Regions from separate parts of the Massilia sp. H6 genome, predicted to be linked through region 2. Evidence: riboswitches for the same ligand, from Rfam matches in the RefSeq annotation. Region 2 holds a riboswitch; the other holds the start of a gene.
What was found. A riboswitch is a leader RNA that binds a small molecule or an ion and turns the genes downstream of it on or off. The one in region 2 is predicted to bind cobalamin.
Positions count from the first base shown of each region.

Region 1: linked by a shared signal. The riboswitch ahead of NRS07_RS18865 (iron ABC transporter permease) and the one ahead of NRS07_RS07165 (TonB-dependent receptor) in region 2 are both predicted to bind cobalamin.

Region 1 is NZ_CP103371.1:4,193,173-4,209,330, forward strand. It holds gene NRS07_RS18805 (aminopeptidase) at 1-801, opposite strand, end outside; gene NRS07_RS18810 (molybdopterin-dependent oxidoreductase) at 827-2,929, opposite strand; gene NRS07_RS18815 (M20 aminoacylase family protein) at 3,068-4,261, shown strand; gene NRS07_RS18820 (NAD(P)-dependent oxidoreductase) at 4,281-5,186, opposite strand; gene NRS07_RS18825 (suppressor of fused domain protein) at 5,186-5,884, opposite strand; gene NRS07_RS18830 (acyloxyacyl hydrolase) at 6,027-6,581, shown strand; gene NRS07_RS18835 (DUF421 domain-containing protein) at 6,869-7,384, shown strand; rRNA gene rrf (5S ribosomal RNA) at 7,498-7,610, opposite strand; rRNA gene NRS07_RS18845 (23S ribosomal RNA) at 7,744-10,618, opposite strand; tRNA gene NRS07_RS18850 (tRNA-Ala) at 10,861-10,936, opposite strand; tRNA gene NRS07_RS18855 (tRNA-Ile) at 10,957-11,033, opposite strand; rRNA gene NRS07_RS18860 (16S ribosomal RNA) at 11,124-12,656, opposite strand; cobalamin riboswitch at 13,176-13,408, shown strand; gene NRS07_RS18865 (iron ABC transporter permease) at 13,504-14,526, shown strand; gene NRS07_RS18870 (ABC transporter ATP-binding protein) at 14,528-15,301, shown strand; gene NRS07_RS18875 (hypothetical protein) at 15,403-15,630, shown strand; gene NRS07_RS18880 (hypothetical protein) at 15,633-15,938, shown strand; gene bla (subclass B3 metallo-beta-lactamase) at 15,935-16,158, shown strand, end outside.
Region 2 is NZ_CP103371.1:1,591,641-1,607,798, reverse strand. It holds gene NRS07_RS07185 (ATP-binding protein) at 1-278, shown strand, start outside; gene NRS07_RS07180 (hypothetical protein) at 305-634, opposite strand; gene NRS07_RS07175 (thiol:disulfide interchange protein DsbA/DsbL) at 631-1,293, opposite strand; gene NRS07_RS07170 (cobalamin-binding protein) at 1,470-2,369, opposite strand; gene NRS07_RS07165 (TonB-dependent receptor) at 2,369-4,360, opposite strand; cobalamin riboswitch at 4,442-4,687, opposite strand; gene ylqF (ribosome biogenesis GTPase YlqF) at 4,736-5,656, opposite strand; gene NRS07_RS07155 (hypothetical protein) at 5,849-6,043, shown strand; gene NRS07_RS07150 (hypothetical protein) at 6,050-7,318, opposite strand; gene NRS07_RS07145 (hypothetical protein) at 7,308-8,183, opposite strand; gene NRS07_RS07140 (histone deacetylase family protein) at 8,359-9,288, opposite strand; gene NRS07_RS07135 (MoxR family ATPase) at 9,501-10,421, shown strand; gene NRS07_RS07130 (DUF58 domain-containing protein) at 10,422-11,456, shown strand; gene NRS07_RS07125 (DUF3488 and transglutaminase-like domain-containing protein) at 11,453-13,471, shown strand; gene mltB (lytic murein transglycosylase B) at 13,468-14,658, shown strand; gene NRS07_RS07115 (hypothetical protein) at 15,105-15,443, shown strand; gene cysM (cysteine synthase CysM) at 15,609-16,158, opposite strand, start outside.

The DNA.
Region 1 (16,158 bases), 1.6 Mb from region 2:
CACCCCGTAGTCGTCGATCAGCGCGCCGAACAGCCGCGCCTTGGCGGCGCGTTTCTCGTCCGGGGTCATCTTGCTGACATAGGTTTTTTCGAGTTCGCCGCGATAGCGCACCAGCAGCGCCAGGAAGTCTTTCTTGCGCAGCGTGTAGCGCTCGAAAGCCTCGCGCATCATCGGGTTGCCGAAGCGCTCGAGCCAGCCTTCGACGCCGACCTGCTCCACCGCGCTGGCAAAGGATTCGTTGAACTTCGAATCGCCCTGCACATAGGCCACCTGGTGCGCCAGCTCGTGGAAGATCAGGCGCGCCAGTTCGGCGTCGGGGTAGTGGATGAAGGTCGAGATCAAGGGGTCGCTGAACCAGCCCAGCGTCGAATAGGCGCTGACGCCGCCCACTTCCACGTCATGCCCCTTGGCGCGCAGCTGCCTGGCATAGGCCTGCGCGTTGTGCTTGCTGTAATAGCCACGGTAGTTCACGCAGCCGGCCACCGGAAAACACCACTGCATGGGTTTGAGCGACAGCTCCGGGGTGGCGACCACGTTCCACAGCACGTAGGGGCGTTCGAGCTTGGTGAAGTTGGTGTAGCTGCCGTTGTCGGGCAGCTGCAGCTCCTGGATGGCGAAGCGGCGAATCTGGCGCGCCGCCTCGAGACGGTGACGCAGCGCCGGTTTGGTAGAGGGATCGGCCAGCCAGTCATCGATCGGACGGGAATCCGTCAGCAGTTCGAGCTGGCCCTGGGCGGCCTGGGAGTAGTAGGTGAGGGATGAGCAGCTTGACAACATCAGGGCCGCGCCAGCGGCCACCATGAATGGCCGGAAGGCCTGGGAGAATCTAGAGGTATTCATCTCGCGTTGGCGGCGCAGCTTTTTCAACCTGCACCAGGGTGTCGTAGAAGGTGGGCGCCCTGCCCATGTCAGTCAAGCGCTGGCTGGTGACTTCGTTGGCGTTCTTGCCGTCGCTGGCGAGTTTCTTCCACCAGATCGACAAGCCCACCACCAGCCCTTCGCGCGCCTTGTCGGTAACGCGTGCACGGGCAAGAAATGAGCCGCGGTCGTTGAAGATACGCGCCATCTCGCCGTGAACGATGCCGCGGCGGGCGGCGTCGGTCGGGTGGATGTCGAGGTGCGGCTCGCCCTCGGTTGCGCGCAAACTCTGCACGTTCACGAACGTCGAGTTCAAAAAGTTACGTGCCGGGGGCGAGATCATCGCCAGCGGATATTTCAGCGCCAGCTCCGGGTTGGAGGCGCGTGACTCGTACGGCGGAGTGTAGGCCGGGAGCGGGTCGAGCCCGTCGCGCGCCATGCTCTCTGAATAAAACTCGCACTTGCCCGACGGCGTCGGGAACCCGCCCTCGGCAAATGGCGCCTCTGGCATGACCAGCTTTTGCCAGCCCTTGCGCTTGAGCGACTCCCAATCGAAGTGGATGGCGCGCTCGTGCTTCTTGTCGAAGGCCTGCGCAGCCAGTTGGTCGTCGGTCTCGCTAAAGCATGGGTCGTCGAAACCCATGCGCGCGGCCAGCAGGCGGAAGAATTCGGTGTTGGGCTTGGCTTCGCCGACCGGTTCGATGGCGGCGTTGTTCGCCATCATGTACAGGTGGCCAAAGGCCAGGTGGGCATCGACGTGTTCGAGCTGGGTGGTGGCCGGCAACAGGATGTCGGCATAGTCGGCGCTGTCGGTCTGAAAATGCTCGAGCACCACGGTGAACAGGTCTTCGCGCTCGAAGCCCTGCTGCACCTTGCTCGATTCGGGTGCGATCGCCAGCGGATTGGCGTTGTAGACGATGACGGCTTCGATCTTGGGACCGAACTGCGGCGACGAGTCCTTGAGCAGGTCGTCGCCGATGGTGGTCATGTTGATGGTGCGCGGGGTGCGCCCGGCCAGCAGGTCCGGGCGCTGCAGCGCCGGGCGGTTGGCCGGGAACGAGCCCGAGGTCGACAACTGCACACCGCCGGCCGGATGGCGCCAGGCGCCGGTCAGCGCCGGCAGGCAGGCGATATTGCGCACCGCCATGCCGCCGCCGCGCACGCGCTGCAAACCGTAGTTCATGCGGATCGCGGCGGCCTCGCCGCGCTGCGCGGCCTGGCCGTACAGGCGTGCCAGGCCGATTACTTCAGCGGCACTGATGCCGCAGGTCTCGGCGGTGCGTTCCGGCGTCCAGGCCAGCGCCCGCGCCTTGAGTTGGTCGTAGCCAAGCGTGTAGCGGGCGATGTAGTCGTGGTCGACCATATCTTCTTGGATGAGCACGTGCATCATGCCCAGCGCCAGCGCGGCGTCCGTGCCAGGCAGAAGGGCAATGTGCTGGTGGCATTTTTCTGCCGTGAGCGAGCGGTAAGGGTCGATCGCAACCAGCGTGGCGCCGCGCCGCTTGGCTTCCTGCACGCGCATCCAGAAATGCAGGTTCGAGGCAATCGGATTGCCGCCCCAGATCAAGATAACCCTGGCATCTTGAAAGTGCTCGATATCGGTGCCGATCGACGCGCCGATGGTGTACTTGTAGCCGGTCGCGCCGGCTGTGGCACAGATGGTACGATCGAGCAGCGAAGCGCCGAGTTGATTGAAGAAACGCAAAGACATCGACTCACCCTGCACCAGCCCCATCGTGCCGCAATAGCTATACGGGAGAATGGCTTCGGGATCGCGCGCTGCGATATCGCCAAGACGTGTGGCGATCTCATCGATTGCTTCATTCCAGCTGATGCGCTCGAACTTGCCCTCGCCCTTGCGGCCGACGCGGCGCATCGGATACAGCACGCGCTCCGGGTGATAGGTGCGCTCGACATAGCGCGCCACCTTGGTGCACAGCACGCCCTGCGTCGTCGGATGCTCCGGATCGCCCTTCACTTCGGTGGCCACGCCCTTGTCGACAGTGACGAGGATGGCGCAGGTATCGGGGCAATCGTGGGGGCAGGTGGCGCGGACTTGGGTGACAGACATGGGGCGGAAAATGCTTCGTGAAACCAATACTTTATACGAATACCGGCTGCTTCGTGCCCGCTCTTTGAAGGACTGTTTGAGGCAGGCTACAATAGTTCTAAGTATGCATTGCAAGCATGACAAAAAACGGAGACACACATGAAGCTTATGGAACCTATCCTCGCTTTTCAGGCAGAACTTCAAGAGATCCGGCGCGACCTGCATGCGCATCCCGAACTGTGCTACGAAGAGCAGCGCACTGCCGACGTGGTCGCGGCGCGCCTGACCGAATGGGGCATCCCGATCGTGCGTGGCCTGGGCGTGACCGGTGTTGTCGGCATCATCAAGAACGGTTCGTCGCCGCGTGCGATCGGCTTGCGCGCCGACATGGATGCGCTGCCGATGCAAGAGACCAATGCGTTCGCGCATGCCTCGCGCCATCCGGGCAAGATGCATGCGTGCGGCCACGACGGCCACACCGCCATGCTGCTCGGCGCTGCGCATCACCTGGCGCGCCACCGCCACTTCGACGGCACCGTCTATCTGATTTTTCAGCCGGCCGAAGAAGGTGGCGGCGGCGCCCGGCGCATGATGGAAGACGGCCTGTTTACGCAGTTCCCGATGGATGCGGTGTATGGCATGCACAACTGGCCAGGCGTCCCGGAGGGACATTTCGCCGTGGTCGAAGGACCAATGATGGCGTCCAGTAACGAGTTCCGCGTGCTGGTGCGCGGCAAGGGCTGCCATGCGGCGCAACCACACCGCGGCATCGATCCGGTCATGATTGCGGTGCAGATCGCCCAGGCCTGGCAGACCATCGTCTCGCGCGAGAAGAATCCGCTCGATGCGGCGGTGCTGTCGATCACGCAGATTCATGCCGGCAGCGCCACCAACGTGATCCCCGACGAAGCCGAGCTGGTGGGTACGGTACGCACCTTCTCCACTGGCGTGCTCGACCTGATCCAGCGCCGCATGGAAGAGATCGCTACCGGTATTGCGGGGTCCTTCGCGGCTTCGGTCGAATTTAATTTCAAGCGCAATTATCCGCCGCTGGTCAATCATGCGCAGCAGACCGCGTTTGCGATCGATGCGATGCGCGCGGTGGTGGGTGCGGAACGGGTCGATACCGCTGTCGAACCAACCATGGGCGCGGAAGACTTCGCTTTCATGCTGGAAGAAAAACCGGGTTGCTATGTCTTCCTTGGCAACGGCGAAGGTGCGCACCGCGCCAGCGGGCATGGACTGGGTCCGTGCCAGTTGCACAACACGAGCTACGATTTCAATGACAAGCTGCTGCCGATCGGCGCAAGTTATTGGGTCAAGCTAGTGGAGATGAGTTTGCCGGAGGCATGAGGCAAGCCGGGAGTCGGTGTCATGGTAGCGCGCGGGGCAGTTGGTCTGCGCCCTCTCCCAGGCGGATACCCGGATTGAGCATCTCCAGCGCCAGCAGCGCCGCCGAATGGTCGGCCGTTGGAAGCTGCGTTTCGATCGACGCATAGCGCTGCGTGACCAACTCCGCCACCGGCAGGTGCAAGCCGACGTTCTCGGCCGCCGCCAGCACGTTGCGCAAATCTTTCAGCTGGCTTTTCACCTGGCCGCCCGGCAAGAAATCCCGGTCGAGCATGCGTTGGCCATGCACGTCGAGGATGCGGCTGCCGGCAAAGCCGCCGCTGATCGCCGCTCGCACCGCGGCCGGATCCGCGCCGGCGGCCTGGGCCAGCAACAAGGCCTCTGCCACCACGTTCAGCGTCGCGCCAACGATCAATTGATTGCACAACTTGGCCACCTGCCCGCTGCCGACACGCCCCAGGTAGTGCGGCGTTCCCATGACGGCCAACAATTTTGCCATCTGGTCAAATTGTGCCGCTTCGCCGCCCACCATGATCGCCAGCGTCCCGGCTTGCGCGCCGCCCACACCGCCCGAGACCGGCGCATCGATGAAGCGGCAGCCATGCGCGGACAAGGTGGCGTGAAAGGCCAGAGCTTCGTCTTGCCTGGTTGAACTCATGTCGATCCATTGCGTTTCGGGCGCCAGTGCTGGCAAGGCCGCAGCGATCACCTCGCCGACCACCTCCCCGGCTTCGAGCATCGAGATGACCACTTGCACACCCCGCACCGCATCAAGCAGCCCGGCCACAGGCAGCGCGCCGGCTGCGCGTACGGCTTCGGCTTTCGCCAACGTCCGGTTCCAGGCACGTACGGAAAAGCCCGCCTGCGCGAGGCGGCTGGCCATCGGCCTTCCCATCAGGCCAATGCCGAGGAAGGCGATGGTGGTCATCAGAACAGTCCGAGAAATTTCTTGACGGTGTTCTTGCGGCCCGGAACCACCAGGTCGGTGACGCCCTTGTCATTGAAGGCATCGAGCAGCTCCGGAAAGCCCTTGCGCTTGACCAGGTTCAGCTCGGCGTCATAGAGCGGCACGACGCAATGGAAATAAACATCCTTGCCGTCCTGCGCCAGCGAAGCGAATGCCTCCGGCGCCGAGGCCGGCGGCAGCAAGATGGCGCCGGTAAAGCCGGCCCCCTTGGCATAGGGCTTGGCCGGATGGCCATTCGGCACCGTGTGGCCGAGGCCGAGCCAGGTCGCATGCTGGTGCGGATAGTGCGCCAGGTGACGCAGCAGGGCCAGCGGCCAGTACCAGCGTTCGTCCTGGATCGACTGCGCATCGAGCTTCCAGTCGGCCGGCAGCGCCATCATCAGCTCGCCGTAGGGCGGCGCGCCGTCTGGCGTCGCCATGGGGCGGCTGCTCATGCCCGACGTCACCAGCCGTAGAAAAGGCGTCTGGGTCGTGGCCGGCACGACGTGGATATCGACCTGGACCGGGTCGGCGACGGTATCGTGGAACACCGTATCGATGCGGCCCAGATGCTGGGCAATATGGTCGGCGATCGGGTCGTGCGGCAGCGTAGCAGGCGCCATCGGCTGCTGGGTCGGGGCGGCGAGCGGGTACAGCGGTGCAATGGTCGGTTCGGTCATGCGCGATGGACAGTAAAAGTAGCTTGTTACGGGAGGCCTATCATACCTTCGCCAGCGCGTGCGGTGGCGAACAGCGCGGCATTGTCCACACCAGTACAATAGTATTCCATACAACATTTTCGATTAGCCAAAAGAGCAACCCATGCATACTTTGAAGACATTCGCCGGTATTGCCGCCACGTTTGCCGCAGTGATGTTTTCCCCGGCCGCCTACAGCGCCGATGGCATGGTCGACTCGGCATCGTTCGAAGTCGGCAGCAATCCGCAGCAACGCATGCTGCGCGTGGCGGTGCAAAACGATTGGCAGCAGCGCTGGTTCGCCGGCGGCGGCCGCCACCTGTCGGGCTATTGGGACACCAGCCTTGCCCTGTGGCGCCTGGACGCCTACCGCAATGTACCCGGCCAGAACAAGAATATCGCCGTGATCGGCTTCACGCCGGTACTGCGCTACCAAAGCGACAGCAAGCTGGGCCTGTACGGCGAGCTGGGCATTGGAGTGAATTTGCTCTCGACGCTCTACAAGAACAACGACAAGGAATTATCAACCGCCTTCCAGTTTGGCGACCATGTCGGGGTGGGCTACACCACCGCCAGATGGGATCTCGGCCTGAAGTTCCAGCACTATTCGAACGCCAGCATCAAGAGTCCGAACGCGGGCGCAAACTGGATCGTGGCCAAGGCGGCGTACCGCTTCTAAGCCGCTGGTGCCGCTGCGGGATGCAACACCAGGCCCGCTTGACCGATCCCGGCACGATCGCGCTGTTGAGTGAACACGCTGGCCTAAGCCGACAGCATCATCGGCGCACGGGTCTCGACGTGTGAAGCCAAGATCACGGCAGGCGAGAACCAGCCCGGCCCAGGGCATGCGCGCCGCTTATGGCCGATATGTCACAATCAATCGCGACGGGACAGGGGTGATGTTTCCAGGCTGGGGCGCAAAGGCAGCCGCACGCCAACCAATCAGTCAGACTTGAAGGAATGCGAATGTTTTTTGACAGCTGGGAAAATATCTACCGAGTCATCGTTGTCGGCGTTCTCGCTTATGCGGGGCTGGTGGTGCTACTGAGAATAAGCGGCAACCGCACCTTGTCCAAGATGAACGCATTCGACCTGGTCGTGACGGTGGCATTTGGCTCAACCTTATCAACCATCCTGGTCAACAAGAATGTCAGCCTGGCCATGGGCCTGACAGCGCTGGCCTTGCTGGTGGTACTGCAGTTGGTCATTACCTGGTGTTCTGTAAGATCTTCTTTGGTAAGCAATCTCGTCAAAACCTCACCCACCTTGCTGGTGCTCGATGGCCAACTGCGCCACGCGGCACTGCAGCGCGTGCGGGTGACCTCGGACGAGGTCATGGTTGCAGTACGTCAACAAGGATTTGGATCGCTGGACAGTATCGACGCGGTGTTCCTTGAAACAGACGGAAGCCTGTCCGTGATTTCAACGAGCCAGGCCGGGGACCGGTCCGCTTACAGAGATCTGCTGCCGCCTCACTCATAGCGCAGCTCTTCGATCGGGTCGAGCAAGCGGGAAGCCGCCCCTGTCACAAGTTGCCGGATCCAAAACGCAAAAAACCCCACAGAGATCACTCTGTGGGGTTTTGCTTATAACTAGCCTGACGATAACCTACTTTCACACTGGTTGCAGCACTATCATCGGCGCAAAGTCGTTTCACGGTCCTGTTCGGGATGGGAAGGGGTGGGACCGACTTGCTATGGTCATCAGGCTTTGACTTGTACGAGGTTTTTGCCAAGTGGCAAAAATCTCTGAATCTGGAAGAAGTAATTGTTGTATTGGGTAGCGAGTATCAACAAACGTGCGCTGTATTCTCGACTTATCTATATACCTACCAAGGTTATAGGGACAAGCCGTACGGGCAATTAGTACTGGTTAGCTTAATGCATTACTGCACTTCCACACCCAGCCTATCAACGTCCTGGTCTCGAACGACCCTTCAAGGAGCTCAAGGCTCCGGGAAATCTCATCTCAAGGCAAGTTTCCCGCTTAGATGCTTTCAGCGGTTATCTCTTCCGAACTTAGCTACCCGGCAATGCCACTGGCGTGACAACCGGTACACCAGAGGTTCGTCCACTCCGGTCCTCTCGTACTAGGAGCAGCCCCCTTCAAATTTCCAACGCCCACGGCAGATAGGGACCAAACTGTCTCACGACGTTTTAAACCCAGCTCACGTACCACTTTAAATGGCGAACAGCCATACCCTTGGGACCGGCTACAGCCCCAGGATGTGATGAGCCGACATCGAGGTGCCAAACTCCCCCGTCGATATGAACTCTTGGGAGGAATCAGCCTGTTATCCCCAGAGTACCTTTTATCCGTTGAGCGATGGCCCTTCCATACAGAACCACCGGATCACTATGTCCTACTTTCGTACCTGCTCGACTTGTCGGTCTCGCAGTTAAGCACGCTTATGCCATTGCACTATCATCACGATGTCCGACCGTAATTAGCGTACCTTCGAACTCCTCCGTTACGCTTTAGGAGGAGACCGCCCCAGTCAAACTGCCTACCATGCACTGTCCCCGATCCGGATAACGGACCAAGGTTAGAACCTCAAACAAACCAGGGTGGTATTTCAAGGATGGCTCCACGAACACTGGCGTGTCCGCTTCAAAGCCTCCCACCTATCCTACACAGATTGGTTCAAAGTCCAATGCAAAGCTACAGTAAAGGTTCATGGGGTCTTTCCGTCTAGCCGCGGGTAGATTGCATCATCACAAACATTTCAACTTCGCTGAGTCTCGGGAGGAGACAGTGTGGCCATCGTTACGCCATTCGTGCAGGTCGGAACTTACCCGACAAGGAATTTCGCTACCTTAGGACCGTTATAGTTACGGCCGCCGTTTACTGGGACTTCAATCAAGAGCTTGCACCCCATCATTTAATCTTCCAGCACCGGGCAGGCGTCACACCCTATACGTCCACTTTCGTGTTTGCAGAGTGCTGTGTTTTTATTAAACAGTCGCAGCCACCAGTTTATTGCAACCCGTTCATCCTTCCACAGTAAAGTGGTCAAACTACAAGGGCGTACCTTTTCCCGAAGTTACGGTACCAATTTGCCGAGTTCCTTCTCCCGAGTTCTCTCAAGCGCCTTAGAATACTCATCTCGCCCACCTGTGTCGGTTTGCGGTACGGTCTCGTATGACTGAAGCTTAGAGGCTTTTCTTGGAACCACTTCCGATTGCTTCAGAACCTAAGTTCCTCGTCTCGACCCCTTGAATTCCGCGCCCGGATTTGCCTAAGCGCCTTCTATGAGTCAAAAACTAGCTATTCCAACAGCTAGACAACCTTCCGCGATCCGTCCCCCCATCGCATCATACGACGGTGCAGGAATATTAACCTGCTTCCCATCAGCTACGCATCTCTGCCTCGCCTTAGGGGCCGACTCACCCTGCTCCGATGAACGTTGAACAGGAAACCTTGGGCTTACGGCGTGGAGGCTTTTCACCCCCATTATCGCTACTCATGTCAGCATTCGCACTTCTGATACCTCCAGCAAGGTTCACACCTCACCTTCGCAGGCTTACAGAACGCTCTCCTACCATATCCAATAAAGGATATCCGCAGCTTCGGTGACTGGCTTAGCCCCGTTACATCTTCCGCGCAGGACGACTCGATCAGTGAGCTATTACGCTTTCTTTAAATGATGGCTGCTTCTAAGCCAACATCCTGACTGTTTTAGCCTTCCCACTTCGTTTTCCACTTAGCCAATCTTTGGGACCTTAGCTGGCGGTCTGGGTTGTTTCCCTCTTGACGCCGGACGTTAGCACCCGACGTCTGTCTCCCAAGCTCGCACTCATCGGTATTCGGAGTTTGCAATGGTTTGGTAACTCGCAATGAGCCCCTAGCCATAACAGTGCTCTACCCCCGATGGTGATACTTGAGGCACTACCTAAATAGTTTTCGGAGAGAACCAGCTATTTCCAAGTTTGTTTAGCCTTTCACCCCTACCCACAGCTCATCCCCTAATTTTTCAACATTAGTGGGTTCGGACCTCCAGGGCGTGTTACCGCACCTTCATCCTGGCCATGGGTAGATCACTTGGTTTCGGGTCTACACCCAGCGACTGTCGCCCTGTTCGGACTCGATTTCTCTACGGCTCCCCTATTCGGTTAACCTCGCCACTGAATGTAAGTCGCTGACCCATTATACAAAAGGTACGCAGTCACGGAACAAGTCCGCTCCTACTGTTTGTATGCACACGGTTTCAGGATCTATTTCACTCCCCTCCCGGGGTTCTTTTCGCCTTTCCCTCACGGTACTGGTTCACTATCGGTCGATTACGAGTATTTAGCCTTGGAGGATGGTCCCCCCATGTTCAGACAGGATTTCTCGTGTCCCGCCCTACTTGTCGTACGCTTAGTATCACCGTTTGAATTTCGTGTAAGGGGCTATCACCCTCTATGGCCAACATTTCCAGGTTGTTCCACTATCCAATCGACTATCACGTACAGGCTCATCCCATTTCGCTCGCCACTACTTTGGGAATCTCGGTTGATTTCTTTTCCTGCAGCTACTTAGATGTTTCAGTTCGCCGCGTTCGCTTTGCATACCTATGTATTCAGTATGCAATGACCATAAAGGCCGGGTTTCCCCATTCGGAAATCTGCGGATCAATGCGTGTTTGCTCGCTCCCCGCAGCTTATCGCAAGCTACTACGTCCTTCATCGCCTGTAATCGCCAAGGCATCCACCATGTGCACTTATTCGCTTGTCCCTATAACGTTGGCCCCTGCTGACACAGGGATCGTTATAGAAAATCAAGAGTACAGCTTGTTGCATGTTTGTTGATACTGTATTGCTACCCTAAGCGTGTGCTGTCGCACACGCTTAAAAAACTTTTACTTCTTCCAGATTGTTAAAGAACGAAACAGCTTTGATCGCTAAAAGATCAAACCTAAGTCTCAACCAGGAACTGGTCGACTTACGTTTGTACTTTCGAATCATGTAGGCAGTGATTGGTGGAGGATGACGGGATCGAACCGACGACCCCCTGCTTGCAAAGCAGGTGCTCTCCCAGCTGAGCTAATCCCCCAGGATTCTTCTGAACCGCGATGGTAGGGCTGGTTGGACTCGAACCAACGACCCCCGCGTTATCAACACGGTGCTCTAACCAGCTGAGCTACAGCCCCGACTTGGAACACTGCTACTGTTTCTTCTAATTATTACAGTCGATAAGAGTGGACGCTCAATGAATGGGCTCTAACCCGGTGCTACTCTAGAAAGGAGGTGATCCAGCCGCACCTTCCGATACGGCTACCTTGTTACGACTTCACCCCAGTCACGAATCCTACCGTGGTAAGCGCCCTCCTTGCGGTTAAGCTACCTACTTCTGGTAAAACCCGCTCCCATGGTGTGACGGGCGGTGTGTACAAGACCCGGGAACGTATTCACCGCGACATGCTGATCCGCGATTACTAGCGATTCCAACTTCATGTAGTCGAGTTGCAGACTACAATCCGGACTACGATACACTTTCTGGGATTAGCTCCCCCTCGCGGGTTGGCGGCCCTCTGTATGTACCATTGTATGACGTGTGAAGCCCTACCCATAAGGGCCATGAGGACTTGACGTCATCCCCACCTTCCTCCGGTTTGTCACCGGCAGTCTCATTAGAGTGCTCAACTAAATGTAGCAACTAATGACAAGGGTTGCGCTCGTTGCGGGACTTAACCCAACATCTCACGACACGAGCTGACGACAGCCATGCAGCACCTGTGTATCGGCTCTCTTTCGAGCACACCCAAATCTCTTCGGGCTTCCGACCATGTCAAGGGTAGGTAAGGTTTTTCGCGTTGCATCGAATTAATCCACATCATCCACCGCTTGTGCGGGTCCCCGTCAATTCCTTTGAGTTTTAATCTTGCGACCGTACTCCCCAGGCGGTCTACTTCACGCGTTAGCTGCGTTACCAAGTTAATTAAAACCCGACAACTAGTAGACATCGTTTAGGGCGTGGACTACCAGGGTATCTAATCCTGTTTGCTCCCCACGCTTTCGTGCATGAGCGTCAATCTTGACCCAGGGGGCTGCCTTCGCCATCGGTGTTCCTCCACATCTCTACGCATTTCACTGCTACACGTGGAATTCTACCCCCCTCTGCCAGATTCAAGCCTTGCAGTCTCCATCGCAATTCCCAGGTTGAGCCCGGGGCTTTCACGACAGACTTACAAAACCGCCTGCGCACGCTTTACGCCCAGTAATTCCGATTAACGCTTGCACCCTACGTATTACCGCGGCTGCTGGCACGTAGTTAGCCGGTGCTTATTCTTCAGGTACCGTCATTAGCCAAGGGTATTATCCTCAGCCGTTTCTTCCCTGACAAAAGAGCTTTACAACCCGAAGGCCTTCTTCACTCACGCGGCATTGCTGGATCAGGCTTGCGCCCATTGTCCAAAATTCCCCACTGCTGCCTCCCGTAGGAGTCTGGACCGTGTCTCAGTTCCAGTGTGGCTGGTCGTCCTCTCAGACCAGCTACTGATCGTAGCCTTGGTAGGCCTTTACCCTACCAACTAGCTAATCAGATATCGGCCGCTCCAGGAGCACAAGGCCCGAAGGTCCCCTGCTTTCATCCTTAGATCGTATGCGGTATTAGCGTAACTTTCGCTACGTTATCCCCCACTCTTGGGTACGTTCCGATATATTACTCACCCGTTCGCCACTCGCCGCCAGGTTGCCCCGCGCTGCCGTTCGACTTGCATGTGTAAAGCATGCCGCCAGCGTTCAATCTGAGCCAGGATCAAACTCTTCAGTTTAATCTCTGTTTAATAGACATTTCTGTCTCCGTCCTTGCAGACGGGTCGCTCACTCAAAATACTGACCGTCATCTCATTGCTGAGACAACGCTATTTCTTTTTTGTGAACATTTGATAATTTAAGTAATCAAGAACCGAAGTTCCTGGCACCTTCATCAAACGCCCACACTTATCGACTGTAAATTTTTAAAGAGCTGTATTCGGTACTGCCTTGCTGCACTTGACGAAGCGTTGTGTTCGTCAGCAGCAGAGAAGAGAGAGTATGCAGTGTTTCGCGTTTCTCGTCAACCCCTTCGTTTCCTTCGCTATCGCTGCCGTGAAGCTGCGTGTGCGTCGGAGGAGCAGAACTATAGCAAAGGTTTGAGCTACTGACAATGCCTGTGTGCGAACGTTTGTCATATTTTTTATCCTGCCCTAGAAGGAAAATGTCGTACCGTACACAGAGCCGACAACATCAGGCTTCGCTTCCTGGATTTATCCCGTCCGTCTCTCTTGCGATCGGCTAGCGGCGGCAAAGCCTTATAATGGCGGCGTTTTGGTGCACGCGTCCGTATTCACGGGCGCAGTTAAACGGGAAACACAAAGCCAGTAGTAGGCCAAGGTGTGCTGCCCCCGCAACGGTAAGCAAGTGCCACACGCAGTTTTACTATGCATGCGGCAAGCCATTCTTCAACACCACTGTGCTTCAGCATGGGAAGGTTCGATGGCCAGACTTGCCAGCCCGGATACCGGCCAAAAGGTAGGAGTGCATCCCCAATGCACTTCGGTTCAATCTGGCCTACGGGGACGTCGGCCGGTTGTCATTGCGCGTGGATGCTGCTTTGCGCGTACCCCGACAAGGAAATGCATGCGTCACCCCGTCCGTTCGCTTAGCCAACAGGCCACGCTGGTCATCGGCGCACTGATGCTGTGCGCGCTTGCGAGCCTGGTAGTCTCCGGCATGACGGGCTCCGTCGCGATTCCCCCCGCCGAGCTGCTTGATGCATTGCGCCTGATGATGCGCGGGGAAGCCGGCACGCTCGCCGCCTCGCTGCTCGAACTGCGCGTCGGGCGTGCCCTGACGGCGTTCGTCACCGGAGGTGCGCTCGCGCTGGCCGGCGTGATGATGCAGGCGTTGCTGCGCAATCCGCTGGCCGATCCTTACGTACTCGGCGTCTCGGCTGGCGCTTCAGTCGGCGCCCTGCTCGCACTACTGCTCATGGCAGCGGCGGTCGTGGTCGATTTATCCGCGCTCGGCGGCGCAGTAGCGGTGTCGATGCTGCTCTACCTGCTGGCTCGGCGCGACCTGCGCAGCGGCCTGGCAGCCGAAGGCGGCAGCTCGATGCTGCTGCTCACTGGGGTGATCCTGTCCTCCGCCTGCATGGCCCTGGTGACGCTGATGCTGTCAATCGCACCGGAGGGCCGCTTGCGCGGCATGGTCTTCTGGATGATCGGTGACCTGTCTGGCGCGCCGGTGCGGCTGGCGTCGTGGCTGGTGCTCGGCGCGGCACTGCTGTATGCCCTGCGCTGCGCGCGCGCCATGAACATCGTCGCACTGCATGCGGAAAGCGCCGCGACCCTCGGCATCCGGGTCGGCAGGCTGCGCAAGGGTTTGTTTCTGGTATCGGGTGTGCTCACCGCCAGCGCGGTGACCAGTGCCGGCTCGATCGGCTTTGTCGGGCTGATCGTGCCACATGCCTGCCGCTTCGCCTTCGGCCCCGATCACCGCGTGCTGGTTCCCGCTGCGGTACTGGCGGGCGGTAGTTTCCTGGTGCTGTGCGATACGCTCGCGCGCACCGTCATCGCGCCGCAGCAGCTGCCGGTGGGCGCGATCACGGCAATCATCGGTGCACCGGTGTTCCTTTATCAGCTGCACCGCCTGCGGAGATAAGATGATCCAGACCGAGCACCTCGACCTGCACATCGGCGGCCGCACCCTCGTGCACCGGCTCGACTGGGCTGCCCGCCCCGGCGAATGCTGGAGCATCATCGGCCGCAATGGGGCCGGCAAGAGCACACTGTTACGTACCCTCGCCGGTCTGCACCCGCCAGGGGCCGGCGCGGTGCTGGTGCACGGACGTCCGCTCGACTTGTGGAAGCCGGAAGCACTGGCGCGTGAGCGCGCCTTCCTCGCGCAATCGCGTCATGATGCCTTTGCCTACAGCGTGATCGAAACCGTACTATCGGCGCGTCATCCCTATCATGGCAACCGCTATTGGGAAGGCAGCGACGACCACCATGCGGCCATGCGCGCGCTGGCATCGATGGAAGTCGATGACCTTGCCGGTCGCGACGTGCGCACCCTGTCTGGCGGCGAGCGGCAGCGGGTCGCCATCGCCGCGCTGCTGGCCCAGGAAACGCCCTTGCTGCTGCTCGACGAACCGGCCAACGCGCTCGACCTGGCGCATCAGGTGAGCGTCATGGGGCTGCTGGGCCGCCTTTGCCGCGACCACGGCAAAACCGTGGTCATGGTCGGCCACGACCTAAACCTGGCCTACCGCATTTCAACCCATGCGCTGCTCCTGAAGGGTGATGGGGGATGGCAGGCGGGCCCGGTAGCGCAGACAATGCAGGCGGCGGTGCTGGGCGACTACCTGGGCCACCCGATCGACATGCTTGAACACGGCGGGCGCCGCATTTTCATTCCGCTCGAGACGCGGGAATGAGCGCGTTGCAGGGACAGGAGCGACAAACGGCGCATCGAAGGCAAACTTGGCTGGTCGTATTCGTCGACCCGTAAACGCTCGAACGCATGCTGGAGAAAGGCATGGTCAGCCAACAGGTGCACCACGGCGTGCAGGTCTATGACGCGGTATTGGAAAAGGTCGATACCCTGGCTGCCTTTGCCCACGATTTCGGGAGGCGCGTGATAGAGATGGATGCGCCGCTTCCGGTCATGATGTTCAGCGGCAGCAAGCTGGTTGACGCGCAGAAGCTCGCCCAGCTCGAACAGTTGCTGCAGTACTGGCCGGACGACGCGGACCAGTCGCAGTGAGCGTGCTTGACCTTCTACTCGCGCGGCTACTGTTGGCGGCGGCGGGATCGTTGCTGGCCGGATGCGCGGTCTGGGGCATTGCCACGCTCTGCCGCCGATGCCTGCCGGGGCTCTCGCTACAGCGCTCGTTCTGGCTAGTGGCGCAGCTGGCGGTGACGGCGGTGTTTGCCGCGATGCTGTTGCCGCCGGCCGAGCGCCTGCGGGTAGTGCCCGTGATCGACATGGACGAGCACCCGGCGCGGCGTGCCGACCCGGGTGCGGAGCGCGCTGCCAACGATTTTCGCAACGTTATGAGGGTCTTGAAATGAAAAAGAAGTATGCGAGCTTGTCCGCGATCGCCTTGGCTGCCTGCCTGGCGAGCGCTCAGGCAGCGGACTGGTACGCCCCACAAGAGCCATTTGCCGTTTACGGCAATACCTATTATGTCGGCACCGGCGGCATCAGTGCGTTGCTGGTCACTTCAGAGGCCGGCCATGTGCTGATCGATGTCGGCGCGCCGAAGTCGCCAGCGCGGATCGCGCAACATAT
Region 2 (16,158 bases):
ATGCCGCCAGCTGCGTCGAGCTCAGGGCCAGGCGCAGCGCGACGGCGCTCGAGATCATGGTGGACGACGATGGTCCGGGCATACCCGCCGACGAGCGAGAGCGGGTGTTCGAACCGTTCTACCGGCTCGACCGCAGCCGCGACCGCAGCACTGGCGGCTTCGGTCTTGGCCTGTCGATCGCGCGCAAGGCGATCGCGCTGCACGGCGGCACTGTCAGCGCGCACGCGTCGCCACTGGGCGGCGCGCGCATGGTCATTACCCTTCCCCTGAAACGCTGAGCGACAGAATCGTGCCAGCCCTAGCGCTAGCGCTGGCTGGTCTCGGGGACGGTGCGCACGTGGGTGATGCCGTACCACAGGTGTTCCCACCAGTGGTCGCGCGCGCGCACGGTCACCAGGCAGGCCTTGTCGATGCCGCCCTTGAACAGCGGATCGGGGCATTTGTTGGTCATCAGGGCGTAGCGCTGGTTCTCGGCGTTCACCAGGGCGATGGCGAGCCAGATCGCCAGTCCCGCAAAGAAAGCGGCCAGCGACCACGCCAGGTGGTTCACCTGGCTGGTCTCAAACAGGTCGTCCTCGTTGGGCCGGGACCCATGGTACATCCTGAGGACTTCGCGTTCGACGTCGTTGCTCATTTGGTCTTGGCTGCCCTGGCCACGAGTGCGTCCATCACCTGGGCGGTCGCCTGCATCGTCGCTTCCACGCCCTGGATCTTGTTGGCTTCGGCAACCTGGCCCGGCGACACCACGTACTTGCCGTCGATGACGATGGTCGGGGTACCGCTGACCTTGTAGGCGGCCTGCTGCTGGCCCAGACGGCGCAGCTTGGTGGTCACGCCAAACGAATTCCAGGCTTCCATGAACTTGGCTTTGTCCAGACCACTCTTAACGGCCCAGTCGATGATCGCGTCATCGGTCATCAGGCGCTTGCGCTCGATGTGAATCGCACGGAACACCTTCGGGTGGAACTCTTCGAGCTTGCCCATCGCTTCGAGCGTCAGGAACAGGTGCGCTTCCGGATCGTTGGGGCCCTGGAATGGCAAGTGGATACGGCGCAAGACGATGTTATCGCCCTGCTTCTTGACCCAGCCGTTGAGCATGGGCTCGACCATGTTGCAAGCCGGGCAGTGGTAAGCGAAGAACTCGATGACTTCGACCTTCTTGCCCTTGGCCTGGACCGGCTGTGGCGCGCTCAGGGTCTGGTAGTCCACGCCGTTTTTCGGATCTGCCGGCGAGGCAAAGGCAGTGCTGGCGACCATGGTGGCGGCGATGAGGGCAAAACGCAGGGAACGCATAGATTTCCTTCCACAAGTGATTGAGCAAACGCCGCGAGATTACCATCTTTTTGCGTTTTCCCTGCAGCGGGAGGGGCATTTTTGCATTTGCTTACCGTTGTAACGTCTTGTGTTGCATTGGCCGCGGGCGAGCAAAACCGGGTTCGCGCACAGGCGCGCCCCGGTTGTTGGCCTTACTATGGCCTGCGCTGCCTGACCCCTTCGAGCAACTCGCACAAGGCCGCGGCCCCCTCCACCGTCCTGGGCCCGGGCCGCGTCAGCAGTTCGCTATCGACGGTGAGCAGGTTGCCGCGCTTGCGCGCCGTCATGCCCGGGTACGGCGCCCACACCTTGAGCCCGGGATTGGCCGGGTCGTGGCGCTGGCCGGCCAGGATCGCTTCCGGGTCGGCTGCCAATACCGCCTCGATGCCGACTTGCGGCGCCACGGTGGCAAGCGCCCCGAACACGTTGCGCCCCCCGCAAATGCGGATCGCGTCGCTGGCGATCTGGGCGTCGTTGAGGGTAAACAGCGGCTGGTCCCAGATCTGGTAGAACACCGTCACGGGCGAACGCTGGCCGTAGTGCGCCTCGAGTCCGGCCAGCTTCTTGCGCAGGGCGCCAGCAGCGGCCTGCGCGCTCGCAGTGGTGCCAAGTAACTGCCCGAGCCGTTCGATATTGCTGGCTACCTGCGCCAGCTTGCGCGGCTCGCTATGAAAGATCGGCACCCCTAGCGTTTCGAGCTGGGCGATCTGGCGCGCCGTGTTTCCGGTATGCCAGACCACGATCAGATCGGGCTTGAGGCTGAGCACGCGCTCCATGTCGATCTGGCTGTTGCTGCCCACCAGCGGGATCGCCCTGGCCGCTTCCGGGTAGTCGCTGTAGTTCATGGCGCCGACCACGCGCGCGCCGCCGCCGGCCGCGAACAGCAGTTCGGTGGCGTGCGGCGCCATCGAAATGATGCGCCGCGCCGGTGCCGGCAGCGTGACGCGGCGGCCGGCGTCGTCCACCACGCTGAGCGCCGCCATGGCGCCGGCCGGCGCACCGGCTGCCAGCAGCGCCACCAGGCAGGCCCGCAGCCAGCGTGTCGGCGTGCCCATCAGAACTGGTAGCGCAGCGACAGCTTGAGCTGGCGGCCATCGCTCGGGTAGATGCCCGAGCGGCAGCCGAAAGCATTGCTGTAGTACTGGCGGTCACCCAGGTTCAGGCCGCTGACGGCCGCTTCCCAGGCACCCACGCGGTAGGCGTAGCGCGCGTCCACGGTGGCATAGGACGGGATGCGGGCGCCGCAGGTGTTGGTGAAGTCGTTGCCATAGCGCTGGCTGCCGACCCACTGCGCGCCGAGCTCGGCACTATGGGGGGCAGCCGGCGTCCATGCCAGCCGGGTGCTCACCACGTTCTTCGGCACCAGCACCATCTCGCGCCCGGCATTCGGGCCAGCGGTAAATTGCGCCTCGACGTGCTGCCACTGCCCGCTCAAGCGCCAGGCCTGGCCCAGGCTCAGCTGGCCTTCGAGCTCGACGCCCTGGCGGCGGGTCGGGTCGAGGTTGGTGTTGGCGCCCCAGCCGCCGGACAGGGTCGGGTCGAAGAAGATCTCGTTGTGCAGGCGGTGGCGAAATACTCGCGCCGTGACGCTGCGCGCGTCGCTGCCGGCGCGCACGCCCAGCTCGAGGTCGCGCGACGTCTGCACATCGAGCAGCGCGCCACTCGAGCGATAGCCGTTTTCGTCGGCGTTGGGAATGCGGTAGCTGCGGCCGGCCTTGGCGTGCAGGGTCAGGCTGGGCGCGACATCGATGCTGCCTTCCAGGCTCCAGCCGTTCTGCGACTGCGCGCCGGCGGGTACGCCGAGCATGGCGTTGGCTTCGTCTTTCTCGAAGCGCTCGTGGCGCGCGCCCACTGCCAGGCGCGCATTGCTCAGCTGCGCAAAGCGCAGCTCGTCGCGCAGGTAGAGCGCTTTCGAGTCCTGGCTCGCGCTCGAGCCGAAGCTGGTATCGCGTTGCCAGCGCACCAGGTCGACGCCGGCGACGAATTCGTTGTGCAGGCCATCTACGCGCGCGCTATGGCGCAGGCGCGGCGAGAACTGGGTCTGGCGCGAGCGGTAAGCCGATTCGAACAGCAAGCCATACGCCGCGCGCACCTCGCGCTCGCGATGAGCCAGCTCGGCGGCCAGCTCCAGGCTGCCGATCCGATGCTCGGCAAACGCCGTGACGCGATCGATGTCGGTAGAACCATGATCGTTCGGGGTCAGGCTCTGGCGCGGGTTGTCGATGAACTGCTGCTCGGTGAGCGAACCGGGCAGTCGCATGTCCTGACGCGCGCTGTCGAGCCGCATGCCGAGCCGGGTGCCTTCGGCCGCCCACTGGAAGCCGCCACTGATGCTCTTCTGGCGAAACGCATTATTGGCGCGGTAGTTGTCGGTGCCCTGGTGGGCCGCGGCCAGGTCAAACGAGAGCGGCCCCTGGCCGTAGGCCACCCTGGCGCGCGCGTCGTGCTGGTCGAAACGGCCTCTTTCCAGGCTCAGCGAGCCGTGGTAGCCGCTGGCCTGGCCTGCACCTGCACCTGCGCCTGCGCCGCGTTTGGTGATCACGTTGATGACGCCGCCGGTGGCGCCTTCGCCATAGAGCACGCTGCTGCCGCCGCGCGTGATCTCGATGCGCTCGACGGTATCGACCGGAATCGAGGCCAGGATAGCGCCGGAGAGCTCGTTTTCGTTCATGCGCACGCCGTCGACCAGGATCACCAGGTTCTGGCCGCTGTTGGCGCCGAAGCCGCGCAAGTCCAGGCCGAAGTCGGGCGAGCCGTCCAGGCTCTGGCGGCCGTAGACGCCGCCGATCTTGCGGATCGCGCTGTTGACGTCGAGCACGCCGGCGCGGCGGATCTGCTCGGCGCTGATGACGGTGGCGCCGATCGGCGACTCGGCCGCTGGCGCCGGGAAACGCGCGCCGGTGATGACGACCGCCGGCAGTTCAGCGCCCTGGTGCGGCTGGTTTTGGGATGCAGCTGGGGCAACGATAAAGCAATACGACAAGGCGCAAGCCAGCGCGCGCGGCGTAAAGGCCGGTGCGCTGCGTGGTACGGCAGCAGATTTCATGTGATGGTTCTCGGTAAAAGCACTGGCCTGCGTCCCCGCACACCAGAGTCAACGGAAGACGCAACGGGCATGCGAGCCCATGGCGCTTCCACCTGTCCTGGCCGGTATCCGGGCTTGCAAGTCCGACCGCCTCACCTTCCTATGCGTTGCTGCACAGTGGTATTCGAGGCGGCCTGTCGTCCTGGGCATGACGCTGCAGGACGACGCTTGTTGACCGTTGCGGGGGCAGCACATCCTGGCGGCAGCGCGCAGCGCTGTCGCCTCGTGTTTCCCGTTTAACTGCGCTCGCTGATCGCGGGCGCGGGCACCAAAACGCCGTGATTATAACCTGACAATGCCCAGCGCTTGCGGGCTGGCTGGCGCCCTACGCGCAAATTACGAACCGCGCTTGCCGCGCGCTGCCTCTTCGGCCTTGGCGGCCGCCTTCTCTTCGGCGAGGCGGGTTTTTTCCGCGACTTCGGCGGCATGCTGCGCCAGCGCGGCGGCGCGGCTTGCCGGGGTCTCGAGGCTGATGCGGCCCAGCGCGCCGGTGCGGTAGTCCTGCAGCAGCGTGTGCGCGCCTTTTTCGTAATCGAATTCGCCGCCGCGCACCCGGAAGCCCCGGCGCGCGGCCACGTGCTCGATCAGCGAGATGCCGTCCAGGCCATCGGTCTTCATGCCGTAGCGCGCCGTCAGCAGTTGCGGATAGCGCTCCAGCAGCAGATTGCCCAGGAATTCTGCCACTTCTTCTTCGATCAGCGCGTTGGTGCCGATCGCATGGCTGGCGGCCAGCATCAGGCCGTCGCTGGCCATGGCGATCTTCGGCCACAGCATGCCGGGGGTGTCGACCAGCACGGTGTGCTTGCCAAGGTAGAGCTTCTGCTGCACCTTGGTCACGGCCGGCTCGTCGCCCACCTTCGCTACGCGCTTCTTGAGCAGCGCGTTCATCAGGGTGGACTTGCCCACGTTCGGGATCCCCATGATCATGATGCGCAGCGGCTTGGTCGGCACGCCGCGGTGCGGCGCCAGCGACAGGGCCAGGTCGGGAATGCGCGCCACGTCAAGTGGCTTCTTGGTCGTCATCGGGTAAGCCGTGACCCCCTTGCGCGCCTCGTAGAAGGCCTTCCAGGCGGCAGTGGCGACCGGGTCGGCCAGGTCGGTCTTGTTCAGGATTTTCAGGCAGGGACGCTGGCGGAAATTGCGCAGCTGGTCCACCAGCGGGTTGCAGCTCGCCTCCGGCAGGCGGGCGTCGAGTACTTCGATCACCAGATCGATGTTCTCCATCTGCTCGGCGGCTTCTTTCTTGGCCGCATTCATATGCCCCGGGAACCATTGTATCGACATGCTGTGCTCTCTCAATCTTCAATCAGGGCGCTATTTTACGCTGCTGCCGCGGCAGCGAAGCAACAGACCAGCGGTTCCAGCTGGTCTGTTGATGCATAGCAACGCATTTGACCTTGCACGGGCCACACTCGTGGTCCTGCTGTTGCCTGCCATCCGGAGAAGCCCATGCATGTTGATAACAAGTTCGCCAAGCCCGGCCACATCGTTCGGAACGTCCGCTTCGTCCGCTTCGTCCCCCTAGCCCGCATCGCCGGCCTTGCGCCACGGCGCACCCTGGCGCGCTGGTGCGCATTCGGCATGCTGTGCGCCGTCATCGGCGCCGCCTGCCTGGCCGAGCGTCTCCCGCTGCTGCCGGGCTAGGCGCCGTCAAGGCCGCCCCAGTTCGGGCGCCGGGCCGCAGGCGCTCGGCGGCAGCGGCCGGCCCGGCTCGAAGGCCGCCAGGCGTTCACGCGCGGCATGGCGGTCCCGGGCATACTCGGTCAGGTAGCGGGTCCTTTCCTCGCTTTGCCATTGGGCGTCCGAGATCCCGTTCATGGTCCTGGTGCGGCTGGCATGGACCCGGCCTTCCAGGCGCGGCATCAACAGGCGGTCGGGATCGACGTTCTCGCGCAGCAGGTAGCCGTCGACATCGCGCAGCACCAGCGGCAGCGCCGGCGCTTCGTCGGTCATGAGCTTGCCGAACACGCTCAGCTTGATCTCGCGCGACCCGGTTTCGAGCACGTCGTTGAAGCTCGCCACGGCAAACGGCCGGCCGCGCGCATCGTCCACCCGCCCGCTGACAACATAGCGTCCCGGCTGGCGCACCTCGGCGCGCAGGTAGAAATGCAGCGATCCGTTCTCGACCGCCTCGCGTACCTGTCCGCTCCAGCTGGCCGGCAGGATCGGCGTGTAGACGACATCGAACAGCACGAAGCCCTTGCGGCCTGCCGCCGTATAGCCTACCTCGGTGCGAATGGTGCCGTGAAAGCCCGCCAGGGCGGTCTGCGCGGGCGCCAGCACGGCGCCAAATGCGCCATCGCCGGCGACCGGATCGGCGCCGGCGCCGTCGTCGGCAACGGCCAGCGCCACCCGCGAGGTCGGACGGCTGGCGCCGTAGGTCATGCCCTGGGCCACCGCACGCGTGACCACCAGCGGCACGGTCTCGCCCTGCGCATTGACCGCGCGCAGCGAGAACGCGACGGCTTCGCCGGCAGCCAGGTAGACCTGCGACTGCGAGGTCTGCAGCAGCACCGCACCGGCACTGCCGCCGCCCTCCACGCGCATCGGATTGATCTCGGTGATCGGCTGGTTCGGATACACCTGGTCGGGGTGATGCGCGACCGGACGCGACTCCATCGGGTACTTGCTGCCTTCGCGGTAGCTGCAATAGGTATGGTCGGTGAGCTGGACATGCTCGACCAGCTGGCGGCGGCGCTCGGCACGCTCGTCCGGCACCGGCAGGCCGTCGGCGCCGCCCACCTGGCCGAAGAACCCGGGGCCGCTTGGCGGGGGCGCCGACGCCGCGGCCGGCACGCTCGTCTGCGCGCCGGCCGCGAGCCAGAAGCCCAGCGCGGCCAGCGCCGCAGCACCTAGCCCGACGGGCAAGATGCGGCGCCGCCAGCCGCGCGACCTGGCTGGCGTGTGCCTAGTAGGCACTGTTGACCACGGCGCTACGCACGACTCCCACGATGCCGCCCCAGTTGCCGTTGGCGTAATGGTTATAGGCTTCGCTGTCGTCGCGGAAGCTCACCGAGTGATAACTCCATTTGGCGCTGCCGCCCTCGTTGGCCGCGGTGCCGAGCGCCAGATCGTTGCAGAACCAGTCGCGCGGATTGCAGTAGGAAGCGCCCGCGCTGCCGGCTACGCCGCCGGTGCTGTGGTAGGCCACGGCTTCGTCGTCCTGGCCCGGCAGGATGCCCGAGTACACGGTGCCCTTGGCGGCGGCATACATGTAGAACCAGACATTGCGCGTGGTGTTGTGGTTGTACATGGCGCGCGCGGTGGTCGTCTTCAGGTCTTGCACCAGCGGTTCGGAGGTGGTCCAGGAGCCGGCGTCGGACAGCTCGGAGCCGCCGGCAGCGCCCGAGGCCGCGCGCACCCACTTGATGTTCCAGCCGGTCTGCGAACTGCCGTCGCTGTTGCCGCACACCCCGGCCGAATTGGCGCTGGCATTTTTCTTCAGGCGCGACGAGCCGCCGTAGTTGGCCAGCGTATAGCCCATCATCAGGTCGCCGGCGCTGTGGGTGACGACATAGCACCAGTTGGTGCCGGTGCAGAAACAGTCGAGCGCGTCGCGTACCTTGCCGCTTTGCGAGGCGATGCTGCTGCGGCCATCCCAGTTGACGGCCTTCTTGTTGACGCCCGCCGCGGTCGAGGACGGACCCCAATAGGCGAAATCGTTGTAGTTGCCGATGGCCCCGCCGCCAGTGCGGCCATTGATCCACAGGGTGTAGTTGGCGGCGGATGCCAGGCTTGACGCGAGTAACAGGCACAGCGCGCAGATGATGCGGTTTTGTCTCACTGTCTTTCTCCTTTTGTCGTCGTTGTCGGCCGTATTTACGGCTGAGATCGACTCTATGCCTGACATTTACCCGTGTCAATTTGCACAATTGGAAAAAAGTGTGAGTGTGGCGAAAATGTGCAATCGCGGTGCGCACCGCGCAGGCATGCCGGCCACCCGTGCCGTGCGCGGCGGGCTATTCCAGCTCGGCCAGCGCCTTGACATGCGCCACCACGCTGCGCCCCAGCGCCGACAGCGCGTAGCCGCCTTCGAGGCAGCTGACAATGCGGCCCTGCGCGTGCTGCCTTGCCACGTCCATGATCTGGCGCGTGATCCACGCATAATCGGCTTCGACCAGCCCGATCCCGCCCATGTCGTCCTCGCGGTGGCCGTCGAAGCCGGCCGACACGAAGATCATCTGCGGCCGGTGCGCGTGCAGCGCCGGCAGCCAGTGATCCTGCACCAGCGTGCGCACGGCGTCGCCATCGCACAGTGCCGGCACCGGCACGTTGACGCTGGTGGCCGTGATCGGCTCGGGATCACAGTATGGATAGAACGGATGCTGGAACAGGCTTGCCATCAGCACCCGCGGATCGTTGCGGAAGGCCTCCGCGGTGCCATTGCCGTGATGGACGTCGAAATCGACGATGGCAACGCGCGCCAGGCCATGCACATCCATCGCATGGCGCGCCGCGATGGCGACGTTATTGAACAGGCAAAAGCCCATCGGCGTGGAGGGGGTGGCATGATGACCTGGCGGGCGCACCGAGCAGAAGGCGTTATCGATGTCGCCGGCGATCACGGCATCGGTCGCAGCCACCGCCGCGCCGGCCGCGCGCAGCGCCGCCTGGTAGCTGTGGTGACACAAGATGGTGTCGCCGTCGAGCGGGTAGTAATCGCCTTCGGGCGGTACGTGGTCGCGCACCAGCGCCACCGCGGACGGGGTATGGTTGCGCAAGATGTCCGCGATGGCGGCCAGCGGCGCGCTGCGCTGCTCGAGCAGGCCGTCCAGGCGCGCCAGGATCAGCTGGTCGTCGATGGCCTGCAGGCGTGCTGGCGATTCGGGGTGCCAGTCGCCCATCTCGTGCCGCAGGCAGTCGGGGTGGCTGTAGATTGCTGTGCTCATGGTCTGGTCTGGTGGGCTTGCCGATGCGTGGCCGCTCTTCATGCACGAGCGCGGATGTTCACCCGCGCGGCCGTTCTCGCATAGAATCAGGGCGAAGGCTTGTTGCCGACGCAGTAAAAAAGTTGCCAATGGCGCTAATCTACCATGCCGGCGCCTGCGTCCGCACGGGCGAACGTAGCAGCCCGTACCGAATGGATCACCGGAACCCAATCATGTTCAATCAACTGCATGCCAGCGCGCGCCAGGTCAGCCAGGTCGTGGTCGGCAAAGACCAGCAGGTCAGGCTGGCCATCACCTGCCTGCTCGCTGGTGGCCATCTGCTGCTCGAAGACCTGCCCGGCGTCGGCAAGACCACGCTGGCGCATGCACTGGCGATTTCGCTGGGCCTGAAGTTCAACCGCGTCCAGTTCACCAGCGACCTGCTGCCGGCCGACGTGGCCGGCATCTCGATCTACGAGCGCGAGAAGAACGAGTTCGTATTCCACCCCGGCCCGATCTTTACCCAGGTGCTGCTGGCCGACGAAATCAACCGCGCCACGCCCAAGACCCAGTCGGGACTGCTCGAGGCGATGGAAGAACGCCAGGTGAGCGCCGATGGCGTCACCCGCGCGCTGCCCGAACCGTTCTTCGTGATCGCGACCCAGAACCCGGCCAGCCAGGTCGGCACTTTCCCGCTGCCCGAATCGCAGCTGGACCGTTTCCTGATGTGCCTCACGCTTGGCTACCCGGACGCCGAGGCCGAACGCGCGCTCCTGAACGGCGAAGACCGGCGCGCCATGCTGCGCACCTTGCAGCCGGCGATGCAGCCGCATGAACTGGCCCAGGCCCAACGCGCACTGAAAAATATCCATGCTTCGCCCTCTTTGATCGCCTATGTACAGGCGCTGGCCCAGGCCTCGCGCCAGAATGGCCTGTTCGCCGAAGGCCTGTCGCCGCGCGCCGCCATCGCCCTGCTGCAGGCCGGCCGCGCCTGGGCCGCGCTGGAGGGACGCGACCATGTGATCCCCGAAGACATCCAGGCCGTGCTGGTGCCGGTCTGCGCGCACCGCCTGCGCCCGCTGAAGGCGGCGCACGGCATGGCGCTGGCCAGCCGCGATTTGGTGCTGCAGCTGCAGAAATCGGTCGCGCTGTAGATGGCAGCACGGCCGCGACGATCGTCCGCAGGCGTGCGCGCCTGGCTGCGCCGCAATACCGGCAAATGGCTGCCGCGTGAAGGTGCCCTCGACAGCGCCGAAGTGGTGCTGCGCCAGCACCGCATCTTCATCTTGCCATCGCGCGCCGGGATCGGCTTCGCGGTGCTGCTGCTGGTGCTGCTGATCGGCTCGATCAATTACACGCTCGGCCTGGGTTTTGCCCTGACCTTCCTGGCGCTGTCCTGCGCGCTGGTGGATATGGTCTTCACCTACCGTAACCTGGCGCACCTGTCGCTGCAGCAGGGCCGCGTGCCCGCGGTCTTCGCCGGCCAGGAAGCCCAGTTCGAACTGCATCTGTCCAACCGCACGGCGCTGGCACGCTACGGCGTCTGGATCGATTTCGCCGACCTCGACGCGGCCGGAGCGCGCCACGTGACCGATATCGGCGCCCACGGCAGCGCGGCAGTGCTGCTGGGCGTGCCGACCACGGCGCGCGGCTGGCTGCAGCCGGCGCGCGTGGTGCTGTCCACCCGCTTCCCGCTCGGTCTGTTTCGCGCCTGGAGCACCTGGCGCCCGGCCGCACGCGCCCTGGTCTATCCGCATCCCGAAGAAGGCGCGCCGCCCCTGCCTTCAGGCGGCGACGGCGCCGGCGGCGGCACTGCGGGGGGCAGCGACGACTTTTCGGGCGTGCGCAACTACCAGCCGGGCGACTCGCCGCGCCAGCTGGCATGGCGCCAGATCGCCCGGCTCGACCCGGCACTGGGGGGCCAGCTGGTGACCAAGCATTTCGAGAGCGGCGTCAGCGACGAGCTGCTGCTCGATTTCGCCGCCCTGCCGCCCCATCTCGACCTGGAGCTGCGGCTCTCGCGCATGACGCGCTGGGTGCTCGATGCCGAGCAGCGCGCCCTGCCCTACGCCTTCAGGCTGGGCGCCACGCACTATGCGGCCGCCGTCGGCGCGGCCCACCAGGCGGCCTGCCTGCGCGCGCTGGCGCTGTTCGGGCATGAAGCGCCGGGCTCGAAGGACCCCGCATGAAGGCCGCCTGGTTCGGAGCGCTCGGCACCCTCCCGCGCGACAAGGCCGACACCTTGCTGCTGCTGGCCAGCGTGGTGCTGGTGCTGGCCCCGCACACGGCGCACCTGCCGCTGTGGGTATCGCTGCTGTGCGGCGCCACGCTGGCCTGGCGCGCGGCCGTCACGCTGCGCGGCAAGCGCATGCCGTCCACGCTGGTGCTGTTGCCGGTGGCGGCGGCGGCGATGGCCGGCGTGCAGCTCAGCTTCGGAACCCTGCTCGGACGCGACGCCGGCGTCGCCATGCTGGTGCTGCTGGTGGCGTTCAAGATGCTGGAGATGCATGCGCGACGCGATTTGTACGTGGTGATCTTCCTGTGCTTCTTTCTGCTGCTGACCAACTTCTTCTACGCGCAGGGCATCGGCAGCGCGCTCCTGATGCTGGCGGCGGTGCTGGCCCTGCTCACCACCCAGCTGTCGTTCCAGTTCACCGGCAAGGTGCCGCCGCTGCGCGCGCGCCTGGGCCTGGGGCTGAAGATGCTGCTGTTTGCCACGCCGATTGCCATCGTGCTGTTCGTGGTGTTTCCGCGCCTGGGCGGGCCGCTGTGGAGCATGCCGGGCGCCGGCGGCGCTGGCAGCAGCGGACGTACCGGGCTGTCCGAGCGCATGGCACCGGGGCAGATGTCGAACCTGGCGATGTCGGACGAACCGGCTTTCCGGGTGCGTTTCCAGGGTCGCGTGCCGGACAAGGACCAGCTCTACTGGCGCGGCCCCGTGCTGGACGCCTTCGACGGGGTGGCCTGGACCCGCGGCGGCTCGGTTGCCAGCAGCCCCAACGTGCTGCTAAGCGTGCGCGGCGCGCCATTGTCGTATGAGATCACGCTCGAGCCCTCCGACGCGCGCTGGCTGTTTGCCCTCGAGATGCCGCGTCGCCCGCCGGCCATCGCCGGACAAACAGTCAAGGTGTCGCACCAGCTCGAAATGACCAGCAGCGGCCCGCTGACACGGCGGGTGCGCTACGGGGTGGTGTCGTATCCCGATTACGCGCTCGAGCGTCGCGATGCGCTCGAGGATCAGGGCCAGTGGCTGCTGCTGCCGTATGGGTACAACCCGCGCGCCCTCGCCGCCGGCCTGGCATTGCGCCGGGAGCCGATGCCGGCGCGCCGCGTCAATGCGGTGCTGCGCCAGTTCCGCGAACAGCCCTTTAGCTATACGCTCGAGCCGCCACTGCTGGGCCGCCATTCGGTCGACGAATTCCTGTACGGGACCCGCAGCGGCTTTTGCGAGCATTACTCCGGCGCTTTTGTGTTCCTGATGCGCGCGGCCGGCATTCCTGCGCGCGTCGTCACCGGCTACCAGGGCGGCGAGTTCAATGCGCTCGACGGCTACATGACGGTGCGCCAGTCCGACGCCCACGCCTGGGCCGAAGTCTGGTTGCAGGGGCGCGGCTGGGTGCGGGTGGACCCGACCGCCGCGGTGGCGCCGGAACGGGTGCGCCGCAACCTGGCCTCGGCGATAGATGCGCCGTCTCCGTTCGGCATCGACGCGCTGCGCGGCCTGGCGATGTTCGATGCCGGGCAGGACTCGCTGTTGCGCAGCATGCGCGATGCGATCGGCGCGGTCAGCAATGGCTGGAACCAGTGGGTACTGAACTACACGCCGGAACGCCAGCGTGGCGTGCTGCGCAGCATGCAATCGACGCTGGGCGGCTGGCGCTTGATTGCCTTGTTAGCACTTGTCATCGGATTGTTGCTGGTAGGCAGACTTTTCCTTCGGCGCAGGGAAATCGATCCTGTCGAAGCGGTATACTCTTCGCTGTGCAAGCGCCTGGCCCACCTGGGCCTGGCCCGTGCAGCGGACGAAGGGCCCACCAGCTATGCGGCCCGGATCGCGGCCACGCAGCAGCTAGCGCCGTCATCACGCGAAGCCGCCGCCGAGTTCTTGCGCCGCTACAGCGCATGGCGCTATGCGCCGCCCCAGCCCCAGGCCACGACGCGGCTGGCCGCCACCTTGAAGAACCTATTGTCGCAAGTTAGATGAAATCAATCGTTACCCTGTTTACCGCGCTGGCGCTGGCCGCTTCTCCGATCGGAACCGCCGGCGCCGCAGCGCAAGATCCCCAGTCCCGCAGCGCCTCCGGCAAAGCCAAAGCCAAAGTCAAGGCCAAGGCCAAGCCGGGCAAAGCCAGTTCGCGCGAGCGCGTCGCGGCCAAGTCGCGGCGCGTTGTCAAGACCGCGCCGGCTGCCGCCGCGATCGATTATGACGGCGAGCACAGCAATTTCCTGGAATGGCAGGCCATGCGCGAATTCATCGAGGAGATGGTAAGCAAGCACCATTTCGAGCGCGCCGAGCTGGAATCGCTGTTCGGGCAAGCCCGCTTTATCGATTCGGCGGTGCAGCTGGTCAAACCAATGCCACGGGGAAAGCCAAAGAATTGGCAGGTGTACAGCAGCCGCTTCATCGAGCCAATCCGCATCAAGGCCGGTGTGCGCTTCTGGGAAGACAACGCCGCTACCTTGGCGCGCGCCGAAGCTGCCTATGGCGTGCCGGCCGAGATCATCGTCGGCATCATCGGCGTCGAGACCATCTATGGCCGCGATACCGGCAAGTTCCGCGTGATCGACACCCTGGCGACGCTCGCCTTCGGCTATCCGGAAACACCGAACCGCGCCAAGCGCATGGCGTTCTTCCGCGACGAGCTGGCCAATACCCTGTTGCTGGCACGCGAGCACCATATCGAGCCGTTCTCACTGTTGGGCTCGTTCGCCGGCGCGATCGGCATGCCGCAGTTCATGCCCGGCAGTATTTTGAAATTCGCGGTCGACTTCAATGGCGATGGCCAGATCGACCTGCGCAACTCGACCGACGATGCCATCGGCAGCGTGGCCAATTTCCTGGTCCAGCACGGATGGAATCCGGCTTACCGCGACGCCCCTGCCTGGCCGGCCGAGGTGGCGCCACACCGTGCCTGGGAACCCCTGCTCGAGCGCGGCCTGGCCGCCACCCTGCGCCTCGAAGAGCTGCGCGCGGCCGGCGTGCAGGTCAACGGGGGGGTGCCGGCCGAGCGCCTGTATGGGCTGATCGATCTGCAAAACGGTACCCGGCCGACCGAATACTGGGTTGCGAATGATAATTTCTTCGCTATTACCAAATACAACCGCAGTTATTTCTATGCCATGTCGGTGATCGACCTCGGCAAGGCAGTGAGCCGCGCGCGGGCACGTTAGGCTTGCCTGACGGGAAACTTTGTATCAAGTTGTAACTGCCTGGCCGTACCCCGCGGCAGCCCTGGCCGTGGTTTTCCCCGCATACTCCCCAGGGGTATGCGTTCGTTCGGCGTGGATACTCTATAGAAACATCTACGCGAACGGAATACTCCCCATTTCGTTATCTTCCTGTCAGCGCTTTTCATACTGTGCGGCATCAATGCCGGGATGGTTCTACACTCACGCTTAACCAAAAAACAATGAATGTTTCCGTGAGTTTGTGAGAGAATTGCAATGCGGCTATTGTTGCGAGTAGACAACAATGCCGAGGGCAGCATCTGATTTTTATTGCTAGTAAGTATCAGAATAAAAATTAGTTGTACAATTGAATAGATAATTACGAAATACCAGATTCGGAGTCGAACGCCGCATGGGACTCCGCCCAACCCAAAATAGGATATTGAATCATGACAAACCAAGTCGGCATCGACATGAACAGCGATTCGGAGTCCGATGAACTCCTGCAATACAACCCGAACCGCCTGCTCGACACCCTGATCGAGAACCTGCGTCTGAAGAACGACGCCGCACTGTCGCGCGCCCTGGAAGTGGCGCCGCCGGTGATCTCGAAAATCCGCCACCACCGCCTGCCGGTCGGCGCTTCGCTGCTGATCCGCATGCACGAGGTAAGCGACCTGTCGATCCGCGACCTGCGTTACCTGATGGGTGACCGTCGCGCGAAGTTCCGCATCAGCGACAAGCAGTTCAAGCCAAAAGAAGGCGTCGCGCCATCGAAAGAAGCGTAATGTCTGGCGGCACGCTGCGGGGCCACGGCCCTGCTGCCTGCCAGCAGCGCTAGCCGCGGCAGTGGTCTGCGCTTGTGCAAGCTGCAAGCGCGTCTCGGCTGTGTGGGCGCGCATAGTAAAAAAGCCATCCGTCGGATGGCTTTTTGTTTGGCTGCGGGCCTGGCTTCAAGCCGGGAATACGCCCGTCGACAGATAACGGTCGCCGCGGTCGCACACCACAAACACGATGGTAGCGTTTTCGACGGTATTGGAAATGCGCAGCGCGACCTCGCAGGCGCCGGCCGCCGAGATGCCGCAGAAGATGCCTTCTTCGATCGCCAGCCGGCGCGCCATCTGCTCGGCGGCGGCCTGGCCGACCGATTCCACCTGGTCCACGCGTGCGCGCTCGTAGATTTTCGGCAGATAGGCTTCGGGCCATTTGCGAATACCCGGGATCGACGCACCTTCTTCAGGCTGGGCGCCGACGATGCGCACCGCGTCGTTCTGTTCCTTGAGGTAGCGCGACACGCCCATGATGGTGCCGGTGGTGCCCATGGCGGAGACGAAATGCGTGACGCGGCCTTCGGTATCGCGCCAGATTTCGGGACCGGTGCTCTCGTAGTGGGCACGCGGGTTGTCCTGGTTGCCGAACTGGTCGAGGATGATGCCCTCGCCGTTCTTCTGCATCTGTTCGGCCATGTCGCGCGCGTGTTCCATGCCGCCCGACTTGGGCGTG